Regions from separate parts of the Microbacterium amylolyticum genome, predicted to be linked through region 2. Evidence: riboswitches for the same ligand, from Rfam matches in the RefSeq annotation. Region 2 holds a riboswitch; each other region holds the start of a gene.
What was found. A riboswitch is a leader RNA that binds a small molecule or an ion and turns the genes downstream of it on or off. The one in region 2 is predicted to bind thiamine pyrophosphate.

Region 1 (3,273 bases), 1.1 Mb from region 2:
TCATGGCATCCAGCAGCTCGTCCTTGTTCGCCACGTAGTGATAGAGCGACATTGCGCCCGCGCCCAACACACCAGCGAGTCGGCGCATGCTGAGTCCGTCGTCGCAACGCTCCTCATCCCGTACTCGGTGTTCAACGCGGTAGGCGAGTCTTGGGAATGGGCCTTCTACTCCGGCCTGGCCATCGGAGTCGAGGTGCTGCTCTTGGTGTTCGTCCTACGCTCGGCCTGGACATGGTCTCGTGCCAGCGTCGCCCCCGCCAGTGCTGCGGCGTCCGGGTAGTCAGGCAGGGCCCGGCACTGTGCCGAGCCCCACTGATGGTTTTCCGTGACGGATCAATACCAGTTGACCGCCTGCGAGTGCCCCCATGCGCCGCACGGTGCTCCGTACACGGACGAGATGTATTCCAGGCCCCAGGTGATCTGCGTTGTCGCGTTGGTGGCCCAGTCGTCCGCGATGGACGCCATCTTGTTTCCGGGCAGCGACTGTGGAATTCCGTAGGCCCCACTCGAGGGATTCTGCGCCTGATAGTTCCAGCCGGATTCCTTCATCCAGAGCTGGTCGAGGCACTGGAACTGGTCTTCGCCCCAGCCGTAGGTGTCCGCGGCAATTGTGCGGGCAACCGCCCGCGCTCCGTCGGGAGTGTTGGCGGCGGCGAGGGCCTCCGCCGCAGCCGCTGCCTCTTCTTCGGCCTTCTTCTTCGCCGCGGCCTCTTCCGCTTCCTTTTTTTTGCGGGCCTCTTCTGCGAGGCGAGCCTGCTCTGCTTCCGCCGCCTCAACCTCTTCGGAGACGCTGGCGATTACGGCGGCAGCGTCAGAGGTGACGCTCTGGGCAACGACTGCCGGCATGCCTGCTGCGTCCTCGAGGTAGCTGACGACGGCGGTCAGCTCATCCGTCTCAACGGAATCATCCGCGCGTTCGAGGAGTTCCTTCGCCTGGGCGATGGAGGCTTCCGCGTGCGCCGCGGTGGCGCTGTCGGCAAGCGCGACGGTCGCCGTAACACTCCGCCCTGACGACGCCGCGCCCGTTGTCGCGAATGCCGTTCCGGTTCCGGCGGCGATAACGCCGAGGGTCAGAACAGCAGCGATGGTGATGCGACTCCGGCGTACTTCGCGCTCCTTGCGGAGCAGGCGAAGGTGGCTGGGCCGGGGGTAGGGCGTGAGCAGGGGAGGAGTGTCGTGCGAAGTCATGGAGGGTGTTTTATCCAAAGCGTCGTCGTGCGGATCGGGTTCCGCGGAGGAGACGCGTCGCGCGTCTCGTCGTGGGGAGAATGGGCCTGTCGGCACCGGCCTACGACGATGCGCATCGAAACTGAACGTGCGCGAAGAAAACACCTGTTTCGGGGTGAAAACGGGGTGTCGAGCATTGTGCGGAGGCTCGAACCTGGGAAGAGGGCTCCCAGCGTGTGATCCGCGGGATGACGGCGATCGCGGAGGGTCACCTCCTTTGGTAACGACGCGATAACGACACGTGCCTCTGAGTTCTCTGCGAGAGAGGTGAATGTGGGGGAGGACGACAGTTCCTGCTAACGTGATCGGCGTCCACACGGGAGTCCCAGCAGGGGCTGAGATCGGGCTAACGCTGCCCGCGACCGTCGAACCTGTTCGGATCATGCCGACGTAGGAAGTAGGAGCGATAATTTGCGCACCCGTGAAATGACCCATTCGGTCGCCTATCTGCACGACGACGAGAACGACATCCGGGTGCCGGTCACCCGTATCGCTCTCACGAACTCGCCGAATGGCGAGGAGAACGCTCCGTTCGACACCTATCGCACCGAGGGGCCGGGTGGGGACCCCGTGCGGGGAATCTCCCGTGAACGCGAAGCCTGGATTCGTGAGCGCGGCGACACAGAAGAGTACGACGGCCGGCCACGCAACTTGCAGGACGATGGCCGATCCGCGGCCCGGCGCGGCGCCGCTTCTGCCGAGTGGCAGGGCGAAACGTTCCGGCCTCGCCGCTCCCTTGACGGCCGCACCGTTACCCAGATGCACTACGCACGTCAGGGAATCATCACCCAGGAAATGCGCTACGTCGCCCTCCGAGAGGGGTGCGATGTCGAGCTCGTGCGCAGCGAGCTGGCCGCGGGGCGCGCGATCATTCCCCTCAACGTGAATCACCCCGAGGCCGAGCCGATGATCATCGGCAAGGCGTTCCTGGTGAAGATCAACGCCAACATCGGAAACTCTGCCGTCACCAGTTCGATCGCTGAAGAGGTCGACAAGCTCAGCTGGGCGACCACCTGGGGCGCCGACACCGTGATGGACCTGTCTACGGGTGACGACATCCACACGACGCGAGAGTGGATCGTGCGCAACTCGCCCGTTCCGATCGGCACGGTTCCGATCTACCAGGCGCTCGAAAAGGTCGATGGAGAAGCGCACCGCCTCACGTGGGAGATCTTCCGCGACACGGTGATCGAGCAGTGCGAGCAGGGCGTCGACTATATGACGATCCACGCGGGCGTTTTGCTGCGTTATGTGCCCCTCACCGCAGAGCGCGTCACCGGCATCGTCTCGCGCGGCGGTTCGATCATGGCGGGCTGGTGCCTCGCGCACCACCAGGAGAACTTCCTGTACACGCACTTCGATGAGCTGTGCGAGATCTTCGCGCGGTACGACGTGTCGTTCTCGCTCGGTGACGGGCTGCGCCCCGGCTCAACGGCTGACGCCAACGACGAGGCACAGTTCGCCGAGCTCGACACGCTTGCCGAACTCACGCACCGCGCCTGGGAGTACGACGTTCAGGTCATGGTGGAGGGCCCCGGTCACGTGCCGCTGCACCTGGTTCGTGAAAACGTTGAGCGTCAGCAGGAGCTGTGCTCCGGTGCCCCCTTCTATACGCTTGGTCCGCTCGTCACCGATGTCGCTCCCGGCTATGACCACATCACGTCCGCCATCGGCGCCACGGAAATTGCCCGCTATGGAACGGCGATGCTCTGCTACGTCACGCCGAAGGAACACCTCGGCCTTCCCAACCGCGACGACGTGAAAACGGGTGTGATCACGTACAAGATCGCCGCTCACGCCGCTGATCTTGCGAAGGGCCACCCCGGCGCTCACGAGCGCGACGACGCCCTGTCGAAGGCGCGGTTCGAGTTCCGGTGGCGTGACCAGTTCGCGCTGTCACTCGACCCCGACACGGCGGAGGACTTCCACGACGAGACGCTGCCCGCCGAGCCGGCGAAAACGGCGCACTTCTGCTCGATGTGCGGGCCGAAGTTCTGCTCGATGCGTATTTCCCAGGACATCCGTGATCGCTTCGGTAACGCGGAA
Region 2 (3,273 bases):
CCGCGCCGCACGTCGTGCCACCTCGATCGCCTGCTGTGTGGCACGGGTGAATGCCGGGTCGCCGTACGTCGCGAGCCAGTCAGCGTATGGGTGTCCCTCAGAGGAGGCCGCGGCAAGCCTCCTGCCGAGATCGTCGTAGATCCAAAAGCACGGAAGAACAGCGGCGACAAGCAGCGCGTAGTCGGACGCCTCTGCCGCATCACGCAGGTGCCGGAGATACGCGGCGGTTTCGGCAGATTCCTCTGCGCGGGCATCAGCGCCTCGTGAGCGGTGAAGCTCCATCTCTGCGACCAGACAGCCCTCAGCGGAAGCGGCCCAGAAGTCGCGTTCCTCGCGGGTGGGGGCCAGATCTGCCGCGCTCCGCAAAACCCGTGCATACGCCTGGAGGTAGAGCGCGTCCTGCTGCAAATAGTGGTCAAAGCGTTCGGCGGGGAGCGTTCCCTGGGCGAGTTGACGAACGAAGTCTCCGGCATCGATATCGGCGCGAATCTGGGCGATCTGCTCCCACCAGAAATCGGGCTCGGCGGCGAGGCGTGGCGGACGCGCGCCCGTGCGGATCGCGTGCGCATGATCGAGCGGCCCGTGCCCGCCGGGGCCGCCGACCGCGAGCGTGTCCGCCGCGGTGATCGCTCCGCGCAACCAGTCCCGCGCGAGCCGCGTCGACCATGCCCAATCACCGGTGCGAGCCTGAAGTGATGCCAGCGCGGATGACAACGAGCATCCCGTTCCGTGGGTGTTCTCGGTGACGATCCGGGGGCCATCCATCTGAATGATCGGCCCGTCCGTCCCCACGAGGGCGTCGGGGCAGGCGCTTCCGCGCAGATGCCCGCCCTTAGCCAGAACCAGAACGGCGTGCCGCGCGGCAAGCGCCCTCGCCTGCGTCAGAGCCTCGTCCCATGTTTGTGCGACGTCTCCGCCCGTGAGTGCCGCCAGCTCGACCAGATTCGGGGTGACGACATCGGCGCGATCAATCAGGGCGAAGAGCGCGCGTTCCGATTCGTCATCAAGAAGCCGGTCGCCGCTTGTTGCCACCATGACCGGGTCGAGAACAACGGCCGGTATGGTGCCGAGCCCGTCGAGCCAGGTCGTCACCGTCTGGATCACATCGGCTGTTCCGAGCATGCCGATTTTGATGGCATCGATCGTCACATCGCTCGCGATCGCATCGAGCTGTGCGCGAAGAAATGACAGCGGGGGCACGTGCACTCCGCTGACGCCCTGGGTGTTCTGTGCTGTGAGCGCCGTGATAGCGGCCATGCCGTATCCACCCGTCGCCTGAATCGTCTTGAGGTCGGCTTGGATACCGGCGCCTCCCGACGGATCAGAGCCGGCGATCGCGAGGATGTTGGGAACGGGCGCCGAAACGCGGCTCCATTCTCGTCGGAGCTCGCGCGCCGCGCCCGCAGGGTCGTCCGCCAGGCAGATTGCGCGAACGACAGCGACTCCGTCTGCTCCGGCAGCATAGGCGTCAGCGGCATCGCCGGGGCCGAGCCCACCAATCGCCACACAGGGAAGCCCTCCGGCGCTGGCAATCGCACGTGCGAGCCCGTCCCAGCCGAGGGGAACGGGGTGATCGCGCTTTGTCGGAGTCGCACGCACGGCTCCGGTTCCGAGGTAGTCGACGGTTCCGGGAGGCAATGCCCGCACGCGGTCGAGGTTCTCGGGTGTGCTGGCGCTCAGGCCGATGATCGCGTCGGGCCCGACAATCTGCCGCGCCGAGACCGGGGGGACGTCGCTCTGTCCGATGTGGACGCCATGGACGTCGGCACCGGCAGCTCGGGCTGCGAGGTACACGTCGATGCGGTCGTTCACGACCAGCGTGGCGCGCCCCGCGTTCGCCTCGGCGCAGGCGATGACGACCTCGAGGAGCCGCGTTGCCCCGACGTCTTTGCCGCGCACCTGCACGATTGTCGCGCCGCCGTCAACAGCAGCACGCACGACATCAGCCGCGTCGCGGTGATCCAGCGTAGCGAGGTCCGCGACGAGATAGGTGCTCAGGTCGACGGGACGCCTCATGAGGCGTCCCCGCTCCGGTTTTTCGCGGTCTTTCGCCCTGTGGCGTTGTGCATTGCCATCGACATCCCTCCGCTCGCGTCAACGAGATCAGGTTCATCGGGTGTGTTCTCAGTCCCCGGCGGGGACACCCCGTGTCATCTCGACGACCCTATCGGAACCGTGAGTTTCGCCCCGCATTTGCCCTTATGGTCAGATGCACCTAACCTGACCTCGCACCCTTCGCGTCATTTTGACCAATACTCGCGAAACCGAGGAAGAACATGGCCGCACAGCAGATCACCCTTCAGGAGCGCCCGTCTGGCGCGTCCGTTGACGAACAGATCCGCCTCATCGCGGCCGGCGGAGCGGGCGATACCTGCTCGTCCGATCTTGCCGATGCGCCATGGTCCTTCGATCAGGTTCCGGGATACGGGCCGGGATCATCGATGGGTGACGTCATTCCCGCTGGCGCTCCTCGGCAGGGTGAGCTTCCCGTTCGCTACCGGACAGCGTCCGACGAGGAGCTCACGGAGCGAATTGTCGCTGCGAAGCAGACGCTCGGAGACCGCGTTGTCATCCTCGGCCACTTTTATCAGCGGGACGAGGTGGTGCAGCACGCCGACTACGTCGGCGACTCGTTCCAGCTCGCTCAGGCCGCAAAGGCACACCCCGAGGCCGAGGCGATCGTGTTCTGCGGCGTCCACTTCATGGCAGAAACCGCTGACCTCCTCTCCGGACCCACGCAAAAGGTCATCCTCCCGAACCTGGCCGCGGGCTGTTCCATGGCGGACATGGCGGATATCGATCAGGTCGAAGACTGCTGGGAGCAGCTCGCCGACGTTCTCGGGGATCTCGATACGCCGGACGAGGATGGTCTGCTCCCGGTGATCCCTGTCACCTATATGAATTCCTCGGCGGCCATCAAGGGCTTTGTCGGCCGTCACGGCGGAATCGTGTGCACATCGTCGAACGCGCGCACCGTTCTCGACTGGGCGTTTCAGCGTGGTCGCCGGGTGCTGTTCTTTCCCGACCAGCATCTGGGACGCAACACGGCAAAGGCGATGGGGGTTTCCCTCGATCAGATGCCGATGTGGAATCCGAACCGACCGCTCGGAGGCTCAAGCGCCGAGGAGATCGCGGAGGGGCGCGTGATCCTCTGGCACGGCTTCTGCTCCGTTCACCGCCGGTTCACGGTTGACCAAATCGACAAGGCTCGCGCTGAGCACCCGGGCGTCCGCGTGATCGTCCACCCCGAGTCCCCGATGGCGGTTGTCGACG
Region 3 (3,273 bases), 1.1 Mb from region 2:
GAGGCGCAGTTCTCGGGCGCCGAGGGCATCGAGGAGCTCGCGATCGTGTGTGATCGCGACAACGGCGATGGGCTCGTCACCCGACACCAGCGTGTGGATGATCTGCACCATCTCGCGCCAGGTACGCGGGTCTTGTCCGAAGGTCGGCTCGTCAAGAACGCAGACCCGCGGCCGGGTGGCAAGCATTGCCGCCACCGTGAGGCGCCGTTTCTCACCGCCCGACAGGGTGTGCGGATTCGCCTCGGCAAGGCGGGTGAGGCGCAGGCGATCAAGCAGTTCCTCGGTGCGCTCGGCGATGACATCCTCCGGGAGGGAGAGGGCGCGCGGCCCGACCTCAAGCTCCTTCCGCACCGTCGAGGCCAGCAGCTGGTGATCGGGCGACTGCAAAACCGTGCCGATGCGGGTGAGCAGCTGCGCCGATGACCACCGCATCGGGTTCTTCTTCGCCCCGTCTCGGAGCGCATCGGCCGCGATCACCTCCCCCGAGATTGCCGGGAGAAGTCCGGCGATGGTGCGACCGAGAGTCGACTTTCCGGCGCCGTTCGAGCCCGTGATGCCCAGCACCTCACCGGCGCGCACATCCAGGTCCGTTGGGCCCGTGACCGCCTGACCCTTCACACGGCCGACGACGAGATCGCGGGCCGACAGCAGCACATCGGACGGCGCAGAGGTATCGGCGCCGTCGATGCTCAGCTGCGAGCCACTGACTGCTGCTGGCGGACCGAGCCGCACCGTACGGGTGATCACCTCTGCCCAGACATCTTCACGGTGTTCGACAACGACAAGCGTCGCGCCGGTTCGCTCCAGCACCCGGGCAACGGCGTCGCGCACCTCGACAACGCCGTCGGGGTCGAGGTTGGCCGTTGGCTCGTCCAGCAAGAGAATTCCGGGGCGCATTGCGAGCGCTCCCGCCAGCGCAAGCCGCTGCTTCTGCCCTCCCGATAGCGCCGATGTCGAATGCGAGAGGGGAACATCGAGCCCGACGAGGTCGAGCGCCTCCTCCACACGCCGCCAGATCTCGTCGCGCGGAATGCCCAGGTTTTCGCAACCGAACGCCACGTCGTCACCGACGCGCGCCATCACGGCCTGCGTATCGGGGTCTTGGAGCACCAACCCCGTCCGGCCTCTCGCCGCCTCGGGCGGCGTTCCGTCGATCAGCAGGTGCCCCTCCTGCTCGCCCTCGTCGTCCGCGCCGAGAACGCCCGCAAGCGCGTGCAAAACCGTGGACTTCCCGGAACCGGACAGACCCGTCAGGTGGATACGCTCCCCGGGCTCGACCGTCAGGTTCAGATCCCGCGCTGCCCACGCGATGCGGGTGGCGTAGCGCCACCCCCACCCGCGGGCATCAATGCGAGCGGGCGTCACACGCGCTTCGACGCCGTGCGACCCGCCGCGAATCTATTCAGCGCACCCGTTGCGGCAAGCCCGCGCACGAGCGCCCACCCGCCGAGGCCCGCGATGATCGCGCCCGAAATCGTCGTGCAGGTGATGTAAATCACCGTGAACGCGGTATCCGCACCGGCGTACCAGCTAATGCGGTCGTTGATGCCGCCACCGAGACCGGCAGCTGCACCCGCCAGCATCGCCACGAGGGGACCGAAGCGCTTGTAGAGGAAGATCGCGAGAATGATCTCGGCACCGATTCCCTGTGCGAGGCCCGACACGATCGTCATCGGCCCCCACTGGTTACCGATGAGAGCGGAGATCGTTGCGGCGACGGTCTCGGTGTAGACCGCGGCACCGGGCTTGCGCACGATCAGACCACCCACAACACCCGCGATGAGCCACGGGCCGATCATCAGTCCGTTCAGCCCGGGCAGCAGCGATTCGACGAAGGCGCCGGGAATTTTGTATCCCGTGTTCCACACGACGAAAATCACGGCACAGGCGACGGCCACGATGCTCGCGATCACGATGTCCACAACACGCCACTGCATGCGACGGGGCGTGACGGTGCGCTGATCTGAAGACGTAGACATTCTTGTTTTCCCTTCCTGCGCCGGCATGATCCGGATCAGGTTCGACGGTCGGCGCGATACGCGCCCTCTCAGCCCGACGATGCGGACTCCCGTGGTGTTGTGGGCCGATAGCGGGCCCGTCACCAAACGTATTCGGTCGGCGATGACAAATTATACGCGGGGGCAGAATCGTCGCCGGATCGTAAGGCGCCGACGTGGTGTTCTCCGTGAAACCGCGAGGTGTGTGAAGTAAGTTGAGCGCGTGAGCAGTGAACAGGATCCCGAGCGCCCCGGTGGCGACGAGCGTGCCATGGACGAGGCGCGCTCGGAAGACATTCCTGCCCCGACGTCAGACGAGTCGGAGTTCACCGACCTTTTCGCGATGCGCCCCGATACCCCGCCGATCGCGACCAACGCCGAGTCCGAGGGTTTCTCCGACGATGCGCAGCCGCAGACCGACTCAATTCGCCTGATCGGTGAGATGTTCGGAGGCTTCCGCCGGAAGTCCCCCTCCTCGGACAAAGACCTCCACATCCTTTTGGGAACGGCAACAGCAACGTTGCCGCAGATCACGGGCGACAGGGTGGTCCCACAGGCCGAGCCCGCTGACGCTGTTGACACCACACAGAACGACGCACCGGAGGACACCGTGAACCAGGAGCCCCCCGCGCCGAGCGACAGCCCCGAGCCCGCCGCCGGTTCGACTCCGCCGGAAAGCCCGCAGGCGCTAACGATCCGCACGGCGTACGTTCCGCGCTCTCCCGACAACCAGGCCGAACGCGCTCTCGCGTGGCTCACGGCTGAGAACGTCGGAACCGGGCAGGTGCCGGTCATCAGTCAGGTGTCGGACATCGTCCCCCGCCGCCGGCGCTGGGTGGGCGCGATCTTCGCTCCGATCCTCACGGCCATCGTTCTCGCGGTTGCCTACGTCGTGGCGTTCGCCGTGTGGCCGCTGCACAACGTCGGCCCCGACATCGCCAGCGCCACGCTGGAGACCCCGACCGGAGCGCCGATGTCGATGCCGTGGCCGGATCAGGGCTATGCGGCCGTTGCGATCGAGGGCATCGACGGTGTCGTCTCCTCGGCAACCGAAGAAAACCCGGAAACGCCGGTTCCGATGGCCAGCCTCACAAAGGTCATCACCGCTCTTGTTCTGCTCGAGCGTCAGCCGCTCGCCCCGGGCGAAGACGGGCCGATGTATGAGTTCGGATGGCTCGATCAGCAGGCAGCGAACGATCTGCGGTGGCGCAACGAATCCGCCCTCGACGTTCCCGTCGGCGGCACGCTGACGTACTTCCAGCTCCTCGAAGGAATC

Region 1: linked by a shared signal. The riboswitch ahead of thiC (phosphomethylpyrimidine synthase ThiC) and the one ahead of thiD (bifunctional hydroxymethylpyrimidine kinase/phosphomethylpyrimidine kinase) in region 2 are both predicted to bind thiamine pyrophosphate.
Region 3: linked by a shared signal. The riboswitch ahead of G6N81_RS08935 (ECF transporter S component) and the one ahead of thiD (bifunctional hydroxymethylpyrimidine kinase/phosphomethylpyrimidine kinase) in region 2 are both predicted to bind thiamine pyrophosphate.

Annotation. Positions count from the first base shown of each region.
Region 1 is NZ_CP049253.1:2,199,280-2,202,552, forward strand. Features, by position in the region: gene G6N81_RS10655 (hypothetical protein) at 1-88, opposite strand, end outside; gene G6N81_RS10660 (aggregation-promoting factor C-terminal-like domain-containing protein) at 334-1,188, opposite strand; TPP riboswitch at 1,534-1,641, shown strand; gene thiC (phosphomethylpyrimidine synthase ThiC) at 1,654-3,273, shown strand, end outside.
Region 2 is NZ_CP049253.1:730,520-733,792, forward strand. Features, by position in the region: gene thiD (bifunctional hydroxymethylpyrimidine kinase/phosphomethylpyrimidine kinase) at 1-2,016, opposite strand, end outside; TPP riboswitch at 2,064-2,158, opposite strand; gene nadA (quinolinate synthase NadA) at 2,277-3,273, shown strand, end outside.
Region 3 is NZ_CP049253.1:1,833,720-1,836,992, reverse strand. Features, by position in the region: gene G6N81_RS08940 (ABC transporter ATP-binding protein) at 1-1,365, opposite strand, end outside; gene G6N81_RS08935 (ECF transporter S component) at 1,362-1,979, opposite strand; TPP riboswitch at 1,975-2,082, opposite strand; gene G6N81_RS08930 (D-alanyl-D-alanine carboxypeptidase family protein) at 2,221-3,273, shown strand, end outside.